Regions from separate parts of the Pandoraea pnomenusa genome, predicted to be linked through region 2. Evidence: predicted binding sites of a transcription regulator. Region 2 holds the regulator's gene; each other region holds the start of a gene.

Region 1 (4,211 bases), 380 kb from region 2:
CACGATTGCCCAAGCGATGGGCACGATGGATTATCCTCAGCTACTGCTGCGCGCTGGGCGCGGCCCCGATGTGGCACATACGCCTCGCCGAACACTCGCCTCGGTCGTTTCCTGATCGCGGCGCCCGACGAGCCGTCGCACGATGCCGCCCGACGTTCAACACTCACACCAAACGACACACGCGGACATGGGAATCGACCTGGGCGATCGACGGTCGCCGACCTTGCGCGAGGCTCTGCGCAAAAGACTCCGGGAGCATCCTCTCGCCCGGGTTGGGCCGGGACTGATTACCGGCGTGGCCGACGACGACCCCAGCGGCGTCGTAACCTATTCGCAGGCGGGCGCGCAGTATGGCTTCAACATGCTGTGGACGATGCCGCTGGCGCTCCCGTTCATGGCGGCCATCCAGCTGATCTGCGCCCGCATCGGCAGGGTCACCGGCAAAGGCCTCGCCGCCAACATCGGCACCGCGTTTCCACCCGCCGTGCTGCGCATCGTCGTGGCACTGCTTCTCGTGGCGAACACCCTCAACATTGCTGCGGATCTGGCCGCCATGGGCGAGGTGGCGGAGCTCACCAGCGGCATCGACCGGCACTGGATGACGATCGGCTTCGCCCTCGGCACGCTGCTGCTCCAGGTATTCGTGCCGTATCACCGGTATGTGATCTTCCTCAAGTGGATGACCATGTCGCTGCTCGCGTACGCGGCTGTCCTGCTTACCGTGCACGTGCCATGGCACACCGTGGCACTGCGAACGGTATGGCCGGCGTTTCGCCTCGATTCCGCCAGCGCGGCCGTGATCGTCGGGGTCTTCGGTACCACGATCAGTCCCTATCTCTTCTTCTGGCAGACGTCGGAGGAGGTGGAGGAAATGGCGAGGCATCCGGACGCTCGCCCCTTGCGAGACGATGTCGCTGCCGCGCCCGACGAGCTGCGCCGCATCGGATGGGACACCTGGACCGGCATGTTCTACTCGAATATCACGGCGTTCTTCGTCATTCTGGCAACGGCGGTGACATTGCATGCGGGTGGGGTCACGAACATCGAGACGGCGGCACAGGCGGCCAGCGCGCTGCGCCCGCTGGCCGGCGACCTGGCGTACGCGCTTTTCAGTCTCGGCATCGTGAGTGTGGGGCTGATCGGCGTGCCGGTGCTCGCGGGCTCGGGCGCCTATGCGCTGGCCGAGACCCTGCACTGGGAAGAAGGGCTCGAGCGCAAGCTCACGAGTGCGCAGGGTTTCTACGCCATCATTGCCCTGAGCATCATGGCCGCCACCGCCATTCAGTACTCCCCCATCAGCCCCATGAAAGCGCTCTTCTGGAGTGCCGTGATCAACGGCGTGGTGGCCGTGCCCGTGATGGCGGTCGTACTGCTGCTGGCAGCTCGGCGTTCGGTGATGGGACCGTTCACGGCCCGCTGGCCGATCCTTGCGCTGGGCTGGATCGCTACCGCGGTGATGGGCGCGGCCGCCGTCGTGATGTTGGTCGCAAGTTGAAGGTTGCGCCGCCGCCGCAAAGCGCGGCGGCGGCGCAAGGACGAGAAGACCCGGGTGCCAAGTCTCAGTGGGACAGCAACACGGGCGTGGACATGTGCTTGAGTACCGTGCGGGTGGCGCCGCCGAAGACGAGCTCGCGGGTTGGTCCGTGTCCGTATGCGCCCATGACAAGCAGGTCGGCCTCGTAGGCTTCGGAGACGGACAGGAGTTGCACACCGTCGCTGGCGTCCGTGTCCTCGCGGATGGATACGGGCTTCGCGCGCAGGCCGTGCGATTCCATGAGCCTCACGATGTCGGCCAGCGAGGGGTCGTCTCCACCGGGCGAGCGATTGATACCCACCACGAAGATATCCTGGGCCCGGCCCAGCATTTGCCAGGCATCCCCGATGGCGCGGCGCGCTTCGCGCGAGCCATTCCATGCCACCACGATGCGACGAATCTCCTGTGGCAACGTCACGTTGTGCGGCAGCCCCATCACCGGCACGCCGCATGAGACGATCACGTCGCCAAGGCCGTCGACACCCAGGGCGCCAACGCCTCCCGGAGCATCCGGCTGACCAACGATACACAGGTCGGTGGCCTTGGCCACGCTCGAGAGAATGGCGACGGCCGCCCCATAGGGACTGTGCCAGTCGCCCTCGATATCGCTTTCGGCGCACACTTGAGAAAACAGGTGTTCGGCAGCGTGCAATGCCGTGCGCGAGTGCGCCTCGGTCTGGAAGTGATCGCCCGACGCTTCGCGTTGGCCCGAGTGAACAGCTCCCGGACGGTGTGGCAGGTAGATGCCGCAGAGACTGGCGTCGTGCTGGCGCGCGAGCCGGGCGCTGAAGCGAACTCGCGCCGCGCCCGTCGCCGTGTCGTCCATATGAACACAAATTCTCCGTAGGCTCATTTCGATCTCCCGACATGGGACTTCGCGAACTCGACCGCGACCTCGCGGCGCACCGAAGCCATGGCTACATTTATAGCGCCGCACACCACTTCGGTGCGCTCGCGCGGGCCGAACGGTTGACGTGAATCAAGCGCCGGCAAGACAGGAGCGCGCGGCCAAAGGCGTCGCGCTAAGGTGAAGAGACCGAAGTAACTGCCCCGACACGGAGACACCTCATGAAAACGGATACCCAGCTCCAGCGCGACGTCATGGACGAACTCGCGCGCGACACCAATATTCATGCCACCGACATCGGTGTAGAGGTTCGCGACGGCATCGTCACGCTATCCGGCGACGTGGGGAGCTTTCTGGAGAAGTGCGAGGCCGAACGCGTGGCGAGCCGCGTGGCTGGCGCACGCGCCATCGTCGTTTCGCTGGAAGTCCAGCCGGCATCGCACGATCGCCATACGGATGCCGACATTGCGCGCGCGGCGCTGGCCATCCTGAAGTGGCACGCCGGACTGCCGCCGGACGGCATGCAAGTGAAGGTGGAGAACGGCTGGGTCACCCTCGACGGCAATGTCGAGCTCTACACGCAACGCGTACAGGCCGAGAGCGCGGTGCGCGCGCTCCGGGGGGTGAAAGGCGTCATCAACGACATCAAGGTGCAAGGCAGCCCGCATCGCCGGGAGATCGTCGGGCACATCACCGCCGCGCTCACCCGTCAGGCACAGCGCGAAGCCCAGCATCTCGACATCTCCCTGCTCGGCAACGGTGAGGTGCTGCTCACGGGCACGGTGCATTCGCTCGCCGAGAAGGAAGCGATTCGGGGCGCGGCCATGTCCACGCATGGGGTCAGCGCCGTGGTCGATCGACTGACGGTCGCCTGACGGGCCTGGCGCGCCTGGCGCAAACCGCGCGCAATGCGCGTCGGTATCGGAGAGCAGCGATGAACACAGACCTGGAAGCCGTTGTCCTGGACATTCTCGACAGTTGTCGGGAATTGTCGCTCGCCACGCTCATGCGCGACGGCAACACGCAATCGGACGTCGTGTGCTTCGTGCACCAGGGGCTCGACATCTATTTCGCCACCGCGCGCGACAGCCGCAAGATCGCCAATATCGAACACGCCGCACAGGTCTCGTTCTGCATCTACAAACCGTACACAGGATGGCCCGACATCAAGGCGATCTCGAGCCATGCGTTCGCGGAGATACTGCCGGACGAGTCACCCGAGCGCTCGCTTGCGATACGTCTGCTCGACACTCGCTTCCCGAACGCGTGGACGCGCATTCCCGAGCACGGGTCAAGTCGCACGACCATCGTCAAGCTGGAATCATGGGCGCTCAAGGTGCTCGACTACAGCCGCGGCTTCGGTCACACGGATATGGTCCCGGTGGCGTCGAAACGCCGCTTCGATTAGGCGCGGCGCGACTGGCCGCACGAACTGTTCAGGCGCAGGGGAGGAGTCATCATGTATCGCAACATTCTGGCGGCGTTCGATGCCAGCGAACCCTCGCAGATCGCGCTCACGCACGCGGCGCGGCTGGCCAAGGCGCTGGGCGCCAGCCTCAGAGTCGCGTATGTAGAGGTTGACCCGGCCCTGTATTTCCCATTGATGGCTGCCGCGTTGCCCTCGATCGCCGATGTCCGCGACTCGGTCGGCGCGGAGACGCTGGCAGTAAGGGAAGCGGCGCTGGACTTGCTTGCGCGAGAAGGGGTTGCAGCGGAATTCGCCACCCTGCCGCTGATCGACAGCCACACCCATATTGCCGACCGGTTGCTCTCGGAAGCGACCCGGATGAAGGCGGATCTGGTCATCTCCGGGTCCCACGGCCGCAAGGG
Region 2 (4,211 bases):
GATTGACCGAGATGGCCTCGACTTTGACCAGGATGTCGCGCCCCGCAGGGGTGGGCGTCGGCAATTCGATGTCAACGAGGGATTCGGGATCGTCGATCGGCAGATAACGGGTCAATCCAACAGCTTTCATGAGTACTCTCCATTACGTTGATGGTGGCCGGCCGGATGTCGTCGGCGGGCCGCGCGAAGCAATAGCGAAAGACTACCGCTAGTGGATTGCATTGAAAATTCGCATAATGCCGAAAAGATTTTTCGGAGAATCCGTTAAATGGCATTGGACCTCGATACCGTGGCGTTGTTCGTTCGGGTGGCGGCGCTGGGCAACGTCTCGGCGGCCGGGCGCGAACGCGGGCTATCGCCTGCCACGGCCAGCACCCGATTGGCGCAACTCGAGGCCAGGCTTGGGGCGCGTCTGCTGCATCGCACGACCCGACGCGTGGCGCTCACGCAGGAAGGCGAAATGTTTCTCGCGCAGGCCCAGACGTTGCTGGCTGCCGAGGCGCAGGCATTCGCGAGTGTTGGGCAGGGGCGCGCGGCGCCGCAGGGACGCTTGCGGGTGTCATGCTCCTCGTCGTTCGGACGTCAGCATGTCTCGCCCGCCTTGCCGGCATTTCTCGATCGCTACCCGGGGATTTCGCTGGACTTCCGGTTGACCGATCGCGTGGTCGATCTGCTGGAAGAGGGCGTTGACCTGGCGATTCGCGTGGGGGCGCTGCGCGACTCGACGCTCGTTGCCCGCAAACTCGCGAGTAATCGCCGCACGCTGTGCGCGTCCCCTGCGTATCTGGCGGCCCACGGCACGCCGAAGCATCCGGGCGATCTCGCCTCGCACGAATGTCTGATTCTGGCGGAACAGCGCGACTGGCGGTTCGTCACGCCGGGCGGCGAGTTGAATGTGCGTGTGGGCGGGCGGCTGGTTTCCGATAACGGCGAGGTGCTGCGCGACGCAGTGCTCGCAGGGATGGGAATTGCGCTGAAATCGACTTGGGACGTCGGCGTGCACCTGCAGCGCGGGGACCTGGTGGCGGTACTGCCCGCCTATCCCCTGGCCGAGGAGGTCGCCATCTGGGGCGTGTACCCCAGCCGGGCGTTCGTGCCCCCCAAGACGCACGCGCTGATCGAGTTTCTGCAAGCCCGCTTCGGTCCCGGGCCGGTGCCGTACTGGGATGCGCGGCCAGACGCCTCGTAGCGGGGCGCCGGGGCAAGGGGCCCGAGCGGGGCGGGGCGTGTGCCTCAGTGAAGATGATGGGTGCGAGCGAGCGGCGCGGCGCTATCCTCGTGCCCGATCGCGGGGCTGGCGTGATGCAGCACGAGTCGCCAGCCGTCCGCTTCCTTCAGATAGACGTTGGTGGCGAGTACGAAGGCGTAGCGCGCTTCGGGATGTGATTCCACCTGGATCTGCTCGAGCACGTTGTGAACGGCGCACAGCGGGTTGTTGGCCACCTGCAGGTGACTGACCGACACCTGTAGCCCACCGTTGGCCAGGATCTGTCGCCAACTGCTGCGCACGGCCGCGGGGCCGACATGGCGGGGGCCGGACGGGTGAATGCAAACGACTTCCTCATCCTCCGACCAGACGTCCATCAGCGCATCGGCGTCGCCCGTGCGCAGCGCCTCGTAATAGGCGTGCTCGGCGTCTTCCGGACTCAGAAAAATGGCAGCGGGCATATCGGCGGCCTCCGTCGGAATGTGGCGTCGGGCGGCGAATGCGCCGTCCGGCGATCGCGCCGATTATGGAGGGTTTGCCCGGGCTTGTCGAACGGCCGGCGGCAAGAGTGCGGGCGTTCATGCGCGTCTCTTGATCTGGCGCAAGGCGGTGGGTGTCGTTGGCCGGTAGCGTATGGGGGTAACGCGGGGAAGCGTAACCGGTGAAGGGGGCGTGCGAGGCAAACCAAGGGCGGGGACGCCTGCGCGCCCCCGGTGACCGGTCTCAGCAGTGAATGCCGGTCACGCCGGCGAGTTCGCGCAGGGCGGCAGCGTCGATGATCTTGACGTGCCGCTGGCGGATTTCGATCATGCCGTTTTGCGCGAAGCGCGAAAACAGGCGGCTGACCGTCTCCAGCTTGAGGCCGAGGAAGCTGCCGATTTCTTCGCGGCTCATGCGCAGCACAAATTCGTTGGCGGCGTAGCCCCGCGCCGAAAGACGCTCGGACAGGTTGTGCAGGAAGACCGCCAGCCGCTCTTCGGCGCGCATGGTGCCCAGGGCGAGCAGTTGCTGATGCTCGTTGCGGATTTCCTGGCTCATCAGACGATGCAGCTGGCGTTGCAGCGACGGTACCTGACGCGAAAGCGTCTCCAGTTCGCCGAAACGCGCAATGCACAGCTCGCTGTCCTCGAGCGCAATGGCAGTGCTGGGGTGATGACTGTCGGCCACCGCATCCAGGCCGATCAGCTCGCCCTGAAGGTGGAAACCGACGACCTGCTCACGGCCGTCGGGCGCCGTGACGCAGCTTTTGAGCGACCCGAAGCGGATGCCGTAGACGGCGCTCAGGTCATCGTTGGCGTGATAGAGCACCTCGCCTTTCTTGAGGCGACGGCGCTCGCTCACGAGTGCATCCAGTCGCTCCAGTTCCGCTTCCGGAATGCCGACGGGCAGGCAGAACTGGCCCAGCGAGCAAGTGGAACAGCGGGGCTGGACGACGGGAATGCGACCGATTTCTGTGGTCATGGAGGCCCCTGAAGTTATTTTGAGAGTTTACCATGGGGCGTCGACCTGTCGATTCCGCGCCAGGAATGGCGAGGGTTTGCACGACGCTTTACGGGCGACAGTGTTTCAGTAATAATTGCGCACATACCGGACGTCCGTCTCGCCGCACTATCGGCCTGGGCGTTTTCCCGGCAGGTCGTTTCGAAGCATCCAGGTTGCGCCGCCGTCACTACGACCGAACACAAACGGGCGCGCGCTTATGCGAAGCGGTTGTTTTTTCGATCTACGGCCGTTTCTCGTGTTCCAAGCATCCATTTATTCCTGATTCCGGGTTGCCAAGCCCCCGGTTTGCTTAGTCGCACATGAATACCCAAGAGGCGAAACTCGTCCTCGAGACCGCGTTGATTTGCGCGCAGGAGCCGCTCAAGGTCGGCGATCTGCGCAAGCTCTTCAATGACGCCGTGTCCGGCGACACGGTGCGCGCGCTGCTCGAGGAAATCCGCATGCAATGGGACGGCCGAGGTGTGGAATTGGTGGCGTTGGCCACCGGCTGGCGTTTCCAGAGCCGTCCGCGCATGCGCGAATACCTTGACCGTCTCAATCCGGAGAAGCCGCCGAAGTATTCGCGCGCCGTGATGGAGACGCTCGCGATCATTGCCTATCGCCAGCCGGTCACGCGTGGCGATATCGAGGAGATTCGCGGCGTGACGGTCAATACCCAGATCATCAAGCAGCTCGAAGACCGCGGCTGGATCGAGGTGATCGGCCATCGCGACGTGCCGGGGCGCCCCGGCCTGTACGCCACGACCAAGGACTTCCTCGACGATCTCGGGCTGCGCGCGCTCGACGCGCTGCCGCCGCTCGAAGATCCGGCGGCGCAGGCGCAGATCGACCTGCTCGCGCAGCAGAACATCGAATTCGGCGAGCGGGCCGAAGGCGAAGCGGGAGAAGACGTGGCGTCGGACGACGCGCCGATGGCCGACGCCGAAGCGCTGGCGCGCCTGGCGCAGGATCGCGCCGACAATCTGCCGCTCGCGCAGGGCCTGCCGGAAGGACAACGGCCGACGTCCGGCGACGATGCGGTGACGGAAGAGGCGCTGCTCGACGCGGTCATGGCTGAAGGCGACGCCCCCGCGGATGCGGCGTATTCCGGCGAATCCGAGGCGGCGCTTGCCAATGCCGATGGTGACGTCGGGGCAATTCCGCCGGATGCCGAGGAACTCGTACCGGCGGGACGCGTCAGTGAGCAGGTCGCGGCGCCGCAGGATGACGCGTCGCTCGGCGAGGGCGGCCAGCAGGTGCGGGGCCGTCAGAGCGTCGAGGAATTTTCCGAAGATTTGGGGAGTGCGGCTGCGGAAGGCGACGATCCGCCGCAAGATGCGCAGTACCTGGCAAGTGAGGCAAACGATGCACCGACGCAGGCGGACGATCCCGCAGCGCCGGTCACGCAGGAGGTTTCCCCGCGCGCTGTCGACCCGGCAGCGAACGAAGCCGCCACCGGTCAGCCCATGTCCGGTGGGATGGATGACGACGAGAACGACGGGGACGACAAGACTCTCGTCAC
Region 3 (4,211 bases), 390 kb from region 2:
CGCTCGCGCATGCTGATCAGTCCCAGCGCGTCGGGCTTGGGCCGGGTGGGAGGCAGGCCCCGGCCATTGTCGGAGATGCGCAGCCGGCATTCCCGATCGCAGGACAGTTCGATCGTGATGGACGTCGCTCGCGCGTGTTTTGCCACGTTGTTCATCGCTTCCTGAACGATTCGGAACAACGCCGTCGCCACGGCAGGCGGAACGGGCGGCAGGCCCCGCGCGCCCGTGACATCGACGGCGACGCCGTAACGCCGCGCGAAATCCTGTGCGTACCACTCGATCGCCGGACCGAGCCCGAGATCGTCGAGCATCGGCGGGCGCAGCTCGGCGGCCATCTGTCGCACGGCGCTGATCATCCCGTCGATCGCCAGCTCGATGCGTTTCACATCGGCGCTTGCCGGGGCATGGCCGTCGAGCGTGCGCTTGAGCATTGCGGCGTCCATTTTCAGCGCGGTGAGCCGCTGGCCAAGATCGTCGTGGAGTTCTCGCGCGATGCGCAGCTTTTCGTCCTCACGCACTTCAAGCAAGCGGGCGTTGAGCTTTTCCAGTTCGATCCGGGAGTTCTGCAGGGCGTTCGCCATCTGGCGCTGTTCGGTCACGTCGCGCAGCACCACCGTGTAGAACTTCCCGGCCGCGTCGGCGCTCTGGGAAATGGACGCCTCCATCGGAAACTCCTCGCCGTCGGAGCGCAGCCCCCACAGCGGCCTGCCGCGCCCCATGAGGCGCTCCGATACGCCGGTCGCCCCGAATCGCTCGATGTGCCTGAAGTGAGCATCGCGGAACCGCTCCGGGATGAAACGCCCCAGCGGCTCGCCAATGGCTTCCATGGCGCTGCACCGGAAAACGCTCTCGGCCGTCGGGTTGAAGATTTGGATGCGCTGCCATTCGTCGATGGTAATGATCGCCTCGCGCACCGACTGGATGACGCTGAACAGCCGGCCGTCGGAGCGCCGCTTGTCGAGTCCCTCACGCTCGGCCACCGCCCGGGCATGCCGTCGTGACATCAGCGCGACCGCCCAGGCGAACAGCGTGGCGGCACTCATGATGATGCCGAAAACGAGCGCCCAACTGGCCATGCCCGCGCCTCGCAATGCGGCAAATTCGCCGGATGCCGTGTAGGTGAGGTCCAGACCCGCCCTGTTGGCGTAAGGCAGGTGCGTCGTCGCGCGATAGGTGGCGGACGGCCGCGGCTCAGTCGGCGGGCGAGGGGCCAGACTGTCGAATACCGGCTGGGGCTGATCCGTCGCCCCGGCCGCGGCAATGGTCAGCGTCAGGTCGTGCAGGAGCGGGCCGATCGACGCGTGCACCAGCATGTCGATGTCGGCGATGGCGTAGGCGCATGACGGCGGCGCGCTGGCGTTGGCGAGGAAAACGAGATACGTGCGCCCGGTCGACGGCGACTGGCGCGAGAACATGCGCTCCCCCGCGCCGGCCCCACCCGACAGATCCAATGCCGGTATCGCGCCTCCCATGGGGGAATACGCGGCCACCCGACGGATGCGGTCGCCGCTGCGCTCGCACTCGCCCACGCTGACCAGGCCGGGCAGGCGCTCCGCGAGCCGCATACGCTGTGCGTACGTCGTCAATATCGTGTCGGTGGGCGCGGGCAAGTCCGCCAGATAATCCGATGCCCCATGGACCGCGTCGCGGTAGGCGCTCAACGCGCTCGCGAGCTTGTCGGTGGCGGTGCTGGTCCGTTGCGAGAAGCGTGCGTCGACATTGCTGTGCAATACGGAGCGCACCGTCAGCCAGTTAGCGGTCGCAACGCCTACGCAAAGCAGGCACACGGCAGCGAATAGCAGTCCGTCGGATTGTCGAATGGATCGAAGCATGCCAAGCAGCGTTTTGGCCATCATGTCGCCCGAATTCGATGCAACGGCATCGGATGGTGCCGTTGTATCACCGTTTGTCCGAATTTCCCATACGCGTCATTCCGCAAATCGTCCCGCCGGTGCAACAGCGGGCAATCCGTGGTCCATCCTCCGGGCAGTGGGCGCCGCTTCGACGCGACGCCTCGGGGGCGGCCTTGATCCGCGTCAATCGACATGCGCCAACGCCGTACTAGGCTGGAAACAGATCCTCTCGCCCTGGAGTGACGCCATGACCTATCGGACCTTGCTGGTACACGTCGACAACAGCGCGCGCTGCCGCGCACGCGTCGAACTCGCGGCGGACTTTGCCTTTCGGTTGCCCGCGCACCTCACGGGGATCTACCTGCCGTTCCATCCACCCGGATTTCCCGATGTCACGGGTCTGGCCGGGGCAGGCCTGCCGCCGCCGCCCGTTCCCCTGAGCGATCCCGAACGCCTTGCGAACGCCGAACGGATGTTCATGGACGTCTGTCGTCGTCAGGCGCTGAGTCCCGAGTGGCTCACCCCGAAATACGATGAGATCCGCGAGATGCGCACGCACGCGCGCTACGCGGACCTCGTGATCATGGGGCAGGAGGACGTCACCGATCCGGAATCCTCGCCGACTGTGGGCTTCGTCGCTTCGGTCGTGCTCGGTGGCGGCAGGCCTGTCCTGATCGTGCCTTACGCCGGCAAGCTCCCCAAGGCGTTCAACACCGTGCTGCTCGCCTGGGATGGCGGACGTGAAGCAGCTCGCGCGGCCGTCGACGCCATGCCGTTTCTGCGCGCGGCCAAGCGTGTCGATGTCATGCATGTGAGCCGCGGCGATCGCGCCGACGGACTCGGTCCGATTCCCGGACTGGACATCGGCATGTTCTTCGCCCGTCATGGCGTTCAGGTCAATGTCACACCGGAGCGCGGCGCCAACGACGTCGCCGTGGCCGAGGCACTGCTCTCGCGCGCCGCGGACATGAACACCGACTTGATCGTGATGGGGGGATACGGTCACTCGCGCATGCAGGAATGGGTGCTGGGCGGCGTGACCCGCACCATGCTCGAGAGCATGACCGTGCCCGTTCTGATGTCGCATTGAATCCGTCTTGCAAGGAGCCATGCCATGAAAGCGCTCGTATTTCACGGTCCCCAACAGATATCGCTCGAAGATCGGCCCATGCCGGAAATCCAGGACCCGACCGACGCCATCGTGCGCGTTCTGAAAACGACGATATGCGGCACCGACCTGCACATCCTGAAGGGCGACGTGCCGACGGTCGAGCCGGGCCGGATCCTGGGCCACGAAGGGGTCGGGGAGGTCGTGCAAACGGGCAACGCCGTCACAGCCTTCAAGCCCGGCGACCGGGTGTTGATCTCATGCATCTCGTCGTGCGGCAAGTGCGCGGCCTGCCGGCGCGGCATGTATTCGCATTGCGCCGCCGGAGGATGGATTCTCGGCAATCGCATCGACGGCACCCAGGCCGAATACGTCAGAACCCCGCACGCCGACACCAGCCTTTACCACGCGCCGGACGGCGTGGACGACGACGCGCTGGTCATGCTGAGCGACATTCTGCCCACGGGCTTCGAATGTGGCGTGCTCAACGGCAAGGTGCAACCGGGCAGCAGCGTGGCCATCGTCGGGGCGGGACCGATCGGGCTCGCCGCGTTGCTCACGGCGCAGTTCTTCAGCCCGGCCCAGATCATCGTCGTCGATCCCGACCTCGCGCGGCTGGAGGTGGCCACCCGATTCGGCGCCACCTCCGTGATCTCGCCCACAAGGGAAGATGCGGCCGAGGCCGTCAGGCGTCTGACCGGCGGGCAGGGCGTCGACACGGCCATCGAGGCGGTGGGCGTACCCGCGACATTCGAACTTTGCGAGGCGATCGTCGCCGCCGGGGGCATCATCGCCAACGTGGGCGTGCACGGCCGCAAGGTCGACCTGCATCTCGAATCGCTGTGGGACAGGAACATCAGCATCACGACCCGTCTGGTCGATACCGCGGCAACGCCGATGCTGCTCAAGACCGTGGCCTCGGGGCGTCTGACGCCGGGTGCACTGATCACTCACCACTTCTCGCTTGCCGATATCCTGAATGCCTACCGGACGTTCGGCGATGCGGCCAATACACATGCGTTGAAGGTCATCATCGCGCCATAGTGCCGTGCAGGGTCGGTCGGAGGCGCGCAGGAGCGCAGGGACGTTCCCCGACGCGCCGCCGGCGGTCGGGGCTCATTGCACCTCATGGCGTCTCAGGCAGGCTGTCGAGCAGGTCGCGAACGGCGTCGGCCAACAGCGGGGTCACATCGATCGCGTTCGTGGCGTGCGCGACCGAATTGCAGGTCACGACACGACCGGCGCCCGCG
Region 4 (4,211 bases), 1.6 Mb from region 2:
TGGTTGGGCGCATCCGCCGTGTAGGCGGTGGGCGTGACGAAGTTGAGTGCGCCGCCCAGCGTGGTCGCACCGTAGGTCAGACCGTTGCCGCCCTTGTAGACCTCGGTCGAGCGCAGGCCCAGCGGATCGATCTGGTAGTAGTCGCCGCTGCCGTCCGCGGCGTTCGTCGGAATACCGTCCTGCAGGATCTCGAGTCCGCGAGCATGATAGCCGCGGGCGATCCCCGAGCCGCGAATCGAGACGCGTATCTCCTGCCCGTATCGATTCTGCACATAGACGCCCGGGCTGTCCTTGAGAATGTCGCGCAGATTGAAGGCGTAGGTGTTCTGGTACGAGTCGGCGTCGACGAAACCGACGGCGCCGACGGTCTGGAACAGTTCGGCTTTTTGCAAGTCCACGCTCGGCGAAGTGAGCGATTCGGGCGGGGCGGTCACCACCGTCACGGGTAATGTGGCCTCGGGGCCGGTCGTCAGTGCGTGTGCTGCACCGCCCAGCGAGGCAAGGGCGAGTGCGATGGCCGTTTGCAACGGCTTCTGCGTCAGGGAACGCGACATGGAATTCTCTCTCTCGCGACCGCACCGGGCGGTCGCCTGATGTACGTGTACGGCCGCACGCGCATTGTGCGAAGTCTTGTGCAGTGCCGGGTGCGGGGGACGCACGGCGTTCGTTGCATCGTGAGAGATGCACGGCGACGGGCGACGGCGTGCGCCGTCGCGCAGCGCGCGAGCAGACGCACGAACCGGCCAGGCATGGCGCGTTCGGCAAGTGTTACCGGTCGGGACCGGCACGGGAAGGATCAGGCGACGCCGGGCGGCGGTGCGCGCGCGAGGGCGGCGCGGAAGCGGGGGCGCGGGTGGTACGGTACCCGTACCCGGGGGCGGGGTCGATGCTGGCCTGAGCGGCGCGCGGGAGGGTAAGAACGTCGGTCGTGACGAGCGGCTGGTGCGCCCAGAGCGTGCAGTAGCCGCACTTCTCCCAGTGGTCGGCCGACGCGAGCGAATGATCGGCGCCGTCGTGAAGGCTGTGTTGCTCAGCGGCTTGCGACGGCGTGGGCGGCGCTTGTGCGTCGTCGTGTCCGGAGTGGCCGTCGTGAGCGGGCTCTCGCTGCGCATTGGCGCGCGCTGTGGTGTTCGTTCCGAGCGAGGCCTGCGTGCCTGTCGCCGTGCAGTAGATCGCGAACGGGTCCTGCTGCATGGCCGCCCGCCACTGCGCGATCGCAGGCATGAGCGCCGCCAGCAGGATCGCCAGCAAGGCGATCCCGATTGCGACGCGATGCTGACGGAGCTTGCGCATGCCTGGGCCGGGGGAGTGACGACGTGAGATTCACGGAACCAGGCATTGTAGGCGGGGTCTTCGGCCAACGTAAATGCTTTGCGTTCTCATGTAGGGAGGACGCGACAATTTGACGCATCGCCCGGCGTCGCCCACGGCGTCGCCGACGCGGACTCGCGGCAGCCCGGCCACACGCGAAAAAAAGGAGCGCCACCGTCCGCCAGGCACCTGTGGCGCTCCACACCGGAATCAGAACTTCATGCCGATGCCAACGCCCACGATGAGCGGGTCGATGTGAAGGGTGCCGAGATCGGCGCCGGCAAGCGAGGTGTCGGTCTTCATCCAGACCTTCTTGATGTCGACGTTGAAGAACAGGTTCTTCGTCATCTGGATGTCCACACCGGCTTGCAGTGCCGGACCGACGCTGTGATTCTTGATCGAGATCGGTGTGCCGCCCGCATTCAGGCTACTGTTCCAGAAGCGGGTGTAGTTGACGCCCGCGCCGACGTAGGGCCGAATCTTGCCTGCGTGGTTGAAGTGGTATTGCAGCAGCAGCGTGGGCGGCAGCACGTTCACGCCCCCGAGATGTCCGAGGCTCGACGTGAGCTGATGACGCGACATGCCGAGAATGAGCTCCACACCCACGTTGTCGAGAATCATGTACGTGAAGTCGAGTTCGGGCACGATGGCATTGTTGACGGTCACGCCCAGCGTCGGCAGCACGCTGCCGCTCGCGTGCGAGTCCGGCATGATGCCGATGGCGCGCACGCGCGCAAGGATGTCGCCGGCGTAGATGCCCTGTGAGCTGTCCTTGATGAAGCCGAAGGTCTTCTGCGCTTCGGGCGCCCCTTGTGACGATTGCGACGATTGCGCGTTGGCGCAAGTGCTGGAAATGGCGCCGCCGATGAGCAGCGCGGCGGCGATGGCCGTGGCGCCGAGAGAGTGCTTCATGATGTTGTCCAAAGTCGTGAGTGAGCACGGACGATGGTAGAAGCGGGGGGCGCTTGCGTACTTGATGCGCGTCAAGCGCGGGGAAACACGAGCGCGTCATGCGACAAACTGTCGCGCGCTCGCGTGGCATTCCGATGCATTCAGTCTCGCGACAGCAACACGACGGTGAGCGAGCGCACGCCTTGCGCGCCCTGAATGAGCACCCCTTCGATATCGGCGGTGGCCGAGGGCCCCGTCACCAGCACCGCATACCGCGCCGATGCGAAATCGGGCAGCCGGTAGATGTCCTGCAGGCCGTCGACAATGTCGCGCGGATCGAGCAGCACGACGAGGTGTTGCACGAGATAGCCGAGCGCATTCACGCCGTACTCCTGCTCGGAGAGCCAGACCGAGCCGGTTTCGGCCACACCGAAGCGGGCGCGCACCACACCGACGTCAACGTCGTGCAACGACGCCGGCGGCCGCCCAGCGTCGAGCGGCACGGCGCTTCGGGCCTGCGGCGTCGCGGTGACCGGCGCGACGCCGGGAAAGCGTTCGGCAAGCCACCGGGTCAATGCCGGCGCGTCGTCCAGTGTCACAAGCTTGCCGCCCATGGCGACGAGTTGCTGGCCGAAGCGTTTGTGTCGGTCTCCGGCGGGCGTCTCGAAGACAGGGAGGGCTGGCAGAGGGAAGGGCTCGCGGGTGCCGTCGGCCGGGTGGTCGTCGTCGCGCAGTGCCACGCGTTGCGCCGCGCGCACGCGAACGAGGAAGGCTTCGCGGGACATGTTCACAGGGTCTCCCGGGTGGACGATTGATCGAGGTCGCTCGCCGACGCGTCCGGTGTCGCGTCGAGCGTGCGTCGGTTGGCGTCGTACCAGTCACGAAACGTCTGCGACGGCGCATCGGGAAGGTCGCGGCCCTTGCCCCACGTATTGAGCGGGTTATAGAGCAGCAGGTTAGGCAACCGGTGCAATGCGGCGTTCATCGATTTCACCGACGCCCGGTACAGCACCGGATTGGCGAGCAGCTTGCCAGCGACCTTGATCAGGCCGCGTTTGACGGACGGCAACTCGCCTTCCTCGGCCACGATCTGGCGCCACTTGTACAACTGCTCGTGAATGTTGATGCGCACCGGGCAGACGTTCGAGCAGCTCCCGTTCATCGTGGATGCGAACGGCAGCGCGCTGTAGCGTTTGAGATCGTATGCGGGGTTGAGGATGGCGCCGATCGGCCCGGCGTAGGTACTGCCGTACGACAGCCCGCTGCTGCGACGATAGACGGGGCACGTGTTCATGCATGCGCCGCAGCGGATGCACTTGAGCGAGTACCAGAAGTCGTCCATCGCCAGGCGTGCGGTGCGGCCGTTGTCGACGATGACGAAGTGCATTTCGGTGCCGGGACGAGGCGCGCGGAAATGCGAGGTGTACTGCGTGATGGGCGAGCCCAGCGCGCTGCGCGAGAGCAGGCGCACGAACACGCCGAGATCGGCCATGCGCGGGATCAGCTTTTCGATGCCGAGCGACACGATGTGCACTGGCGGCACGTTCGCCGACAGATCGGCGTTGCCTTCATTGGTGCAGACCACGACGGTGCCGGTCTCGGCAACGGCGAAGTTGCAGCCGGTCATCCCGGCGCCCGCCTCGAGAAAGGCGGGGCGTGTCGTGCGGCGCTGGCTTTCCGCCAGGTAGTGCACATCGTCGTTGTTCGGGTCGGTGCCGAGGGTGCGGCCGAACAACTGCGCCACGTCGCCGCGCAACTTGTGCACGGCCGGCACGACCACGTGCGACGGCGGCTGCCTGTCGAGTTGCTGGATGCGCTCACCGAGATCGGTTTCCATCACCTGGATGCCGCGCGGTTCCAGGTATTCGCGAAGCTCGCACTCGTCGGTCAGCATGGACTTGCTCTTGACGAGTGTTCTGACGTCGTGCGCCGCCAGAATGCCGTGCACGATGGCGTTGTGCGCGGCGGCATCGAGCGCCCAATGCACTTTCACGCCGTTGGCTTCGGCC

What was found. The regulator FNR, encoded in region 2, switches genes on or off when oxygen is low (the NO sensors DNR and NnrR bind a similar motif). The targets are predictions, from matches to a motif close to TTGATNNNNATCAA.
Region 1: the regulator FNR is predicted to act here: its motif matches at 2,504-2,517, upstream of LV28_RS36040 (universal stress protein).
Region 3: the regulator FNR is predicted to act here: its motif matches at 2,027-2,040, upstream of LV28_RS36005 (universal stress protein).
Region 4: the regulator FNR is predicted to act here: its motif matches at 2,285-2,298, upstream of LV28_RS45030 (OmpW/AlkL family protein).

What each region holds. Positions count from the first base shown of each region.
Region 1 is NZ_CP009553.3:2,691,834-2,696,044, forward strand. Features, by position in the region: gene LV28_RS36030 (Acg family FMN-binding oxidoreductase) at 1-115, shown strand, start outside; gene LV28_RS36035 (NRAMP family divalent metal transporter) at 188-1,495, shown strand; gene LV28_RS36040 (universal stress protein) at 1,560-2,360, opposite strand; gene LV28_RS36045 (BON domain-containing protein) at 2,603-3,256, shown strand; gene LV28_RS36050 (pyridoxamine 5'-phosphate oxidase family protein) at 3,316-3,789, shown strand; gene LV28_RS36055 (universal stress protein) at 3,841-4,211, shown strand, end outside.
Region 2 is NZ_CP009553.3:3,073,727-3,077,937, reverse strand. Features, by position in the region: gene LV28_RS37675 (zinc-binding alcohol dehydrogenase family protein) at 1-130, opposite strand, end outside; gene LV28_RS37670 (LysR family transcriptional regulator) at 269-1,189, shown strand; gene LV28_RS37665 (YybH family protein) at 1,234-1,668, opposite strand; gene fnr (fumarate/nitrate reduction transcriptional regulator Fnr) at 1,931-2,668, opposite strand; gene scpB (SMC-Scp complex subunit ScpB) at 3,010-4,211, shown strand, end outside.
Region 3 is NZ_CP009553.3:2,683,148-2,687,358, forward strand. Features, by position in the region: gene LV28_RS36000 (PAS domain-containing sensor histidine kinase) at 1-1,856, opposite strand, end outside; gene LV28_RS36005 (universal stress protein) at 2,101-2,943, shown strand; gene LV28_RS36010 (zinc-dependent alcohol dehydrogenase family protein) at 2,968-4,005, shown strand; gene LV28_RS36015 (ribose-phosphate diphosphokinase) at 4,088-4,211, opposite strand, start outside.
Region 4 is NZ_CP009553.3:4,703,561-4,707,771, reverse strand. Features, by position in the region: gene LV28_RS45040 (TonB-dependent receptor family protein) at 1-554, opposite strand, end outside; gene LV28_RS45035 (DUF2946 family protein) at 769-1,293, opposite strand; gene LV28_RS45030 (OmpW/AlkL family protein) at 1,522-2,223, opposite strand; gene LV28_RS45025 (LutC/YkgG family protein) at 2,364-2,987, opposite strand; gene LV28_RS45020 (lactate utilization protein B) at 2,990-4,211, opposite strand, start outside.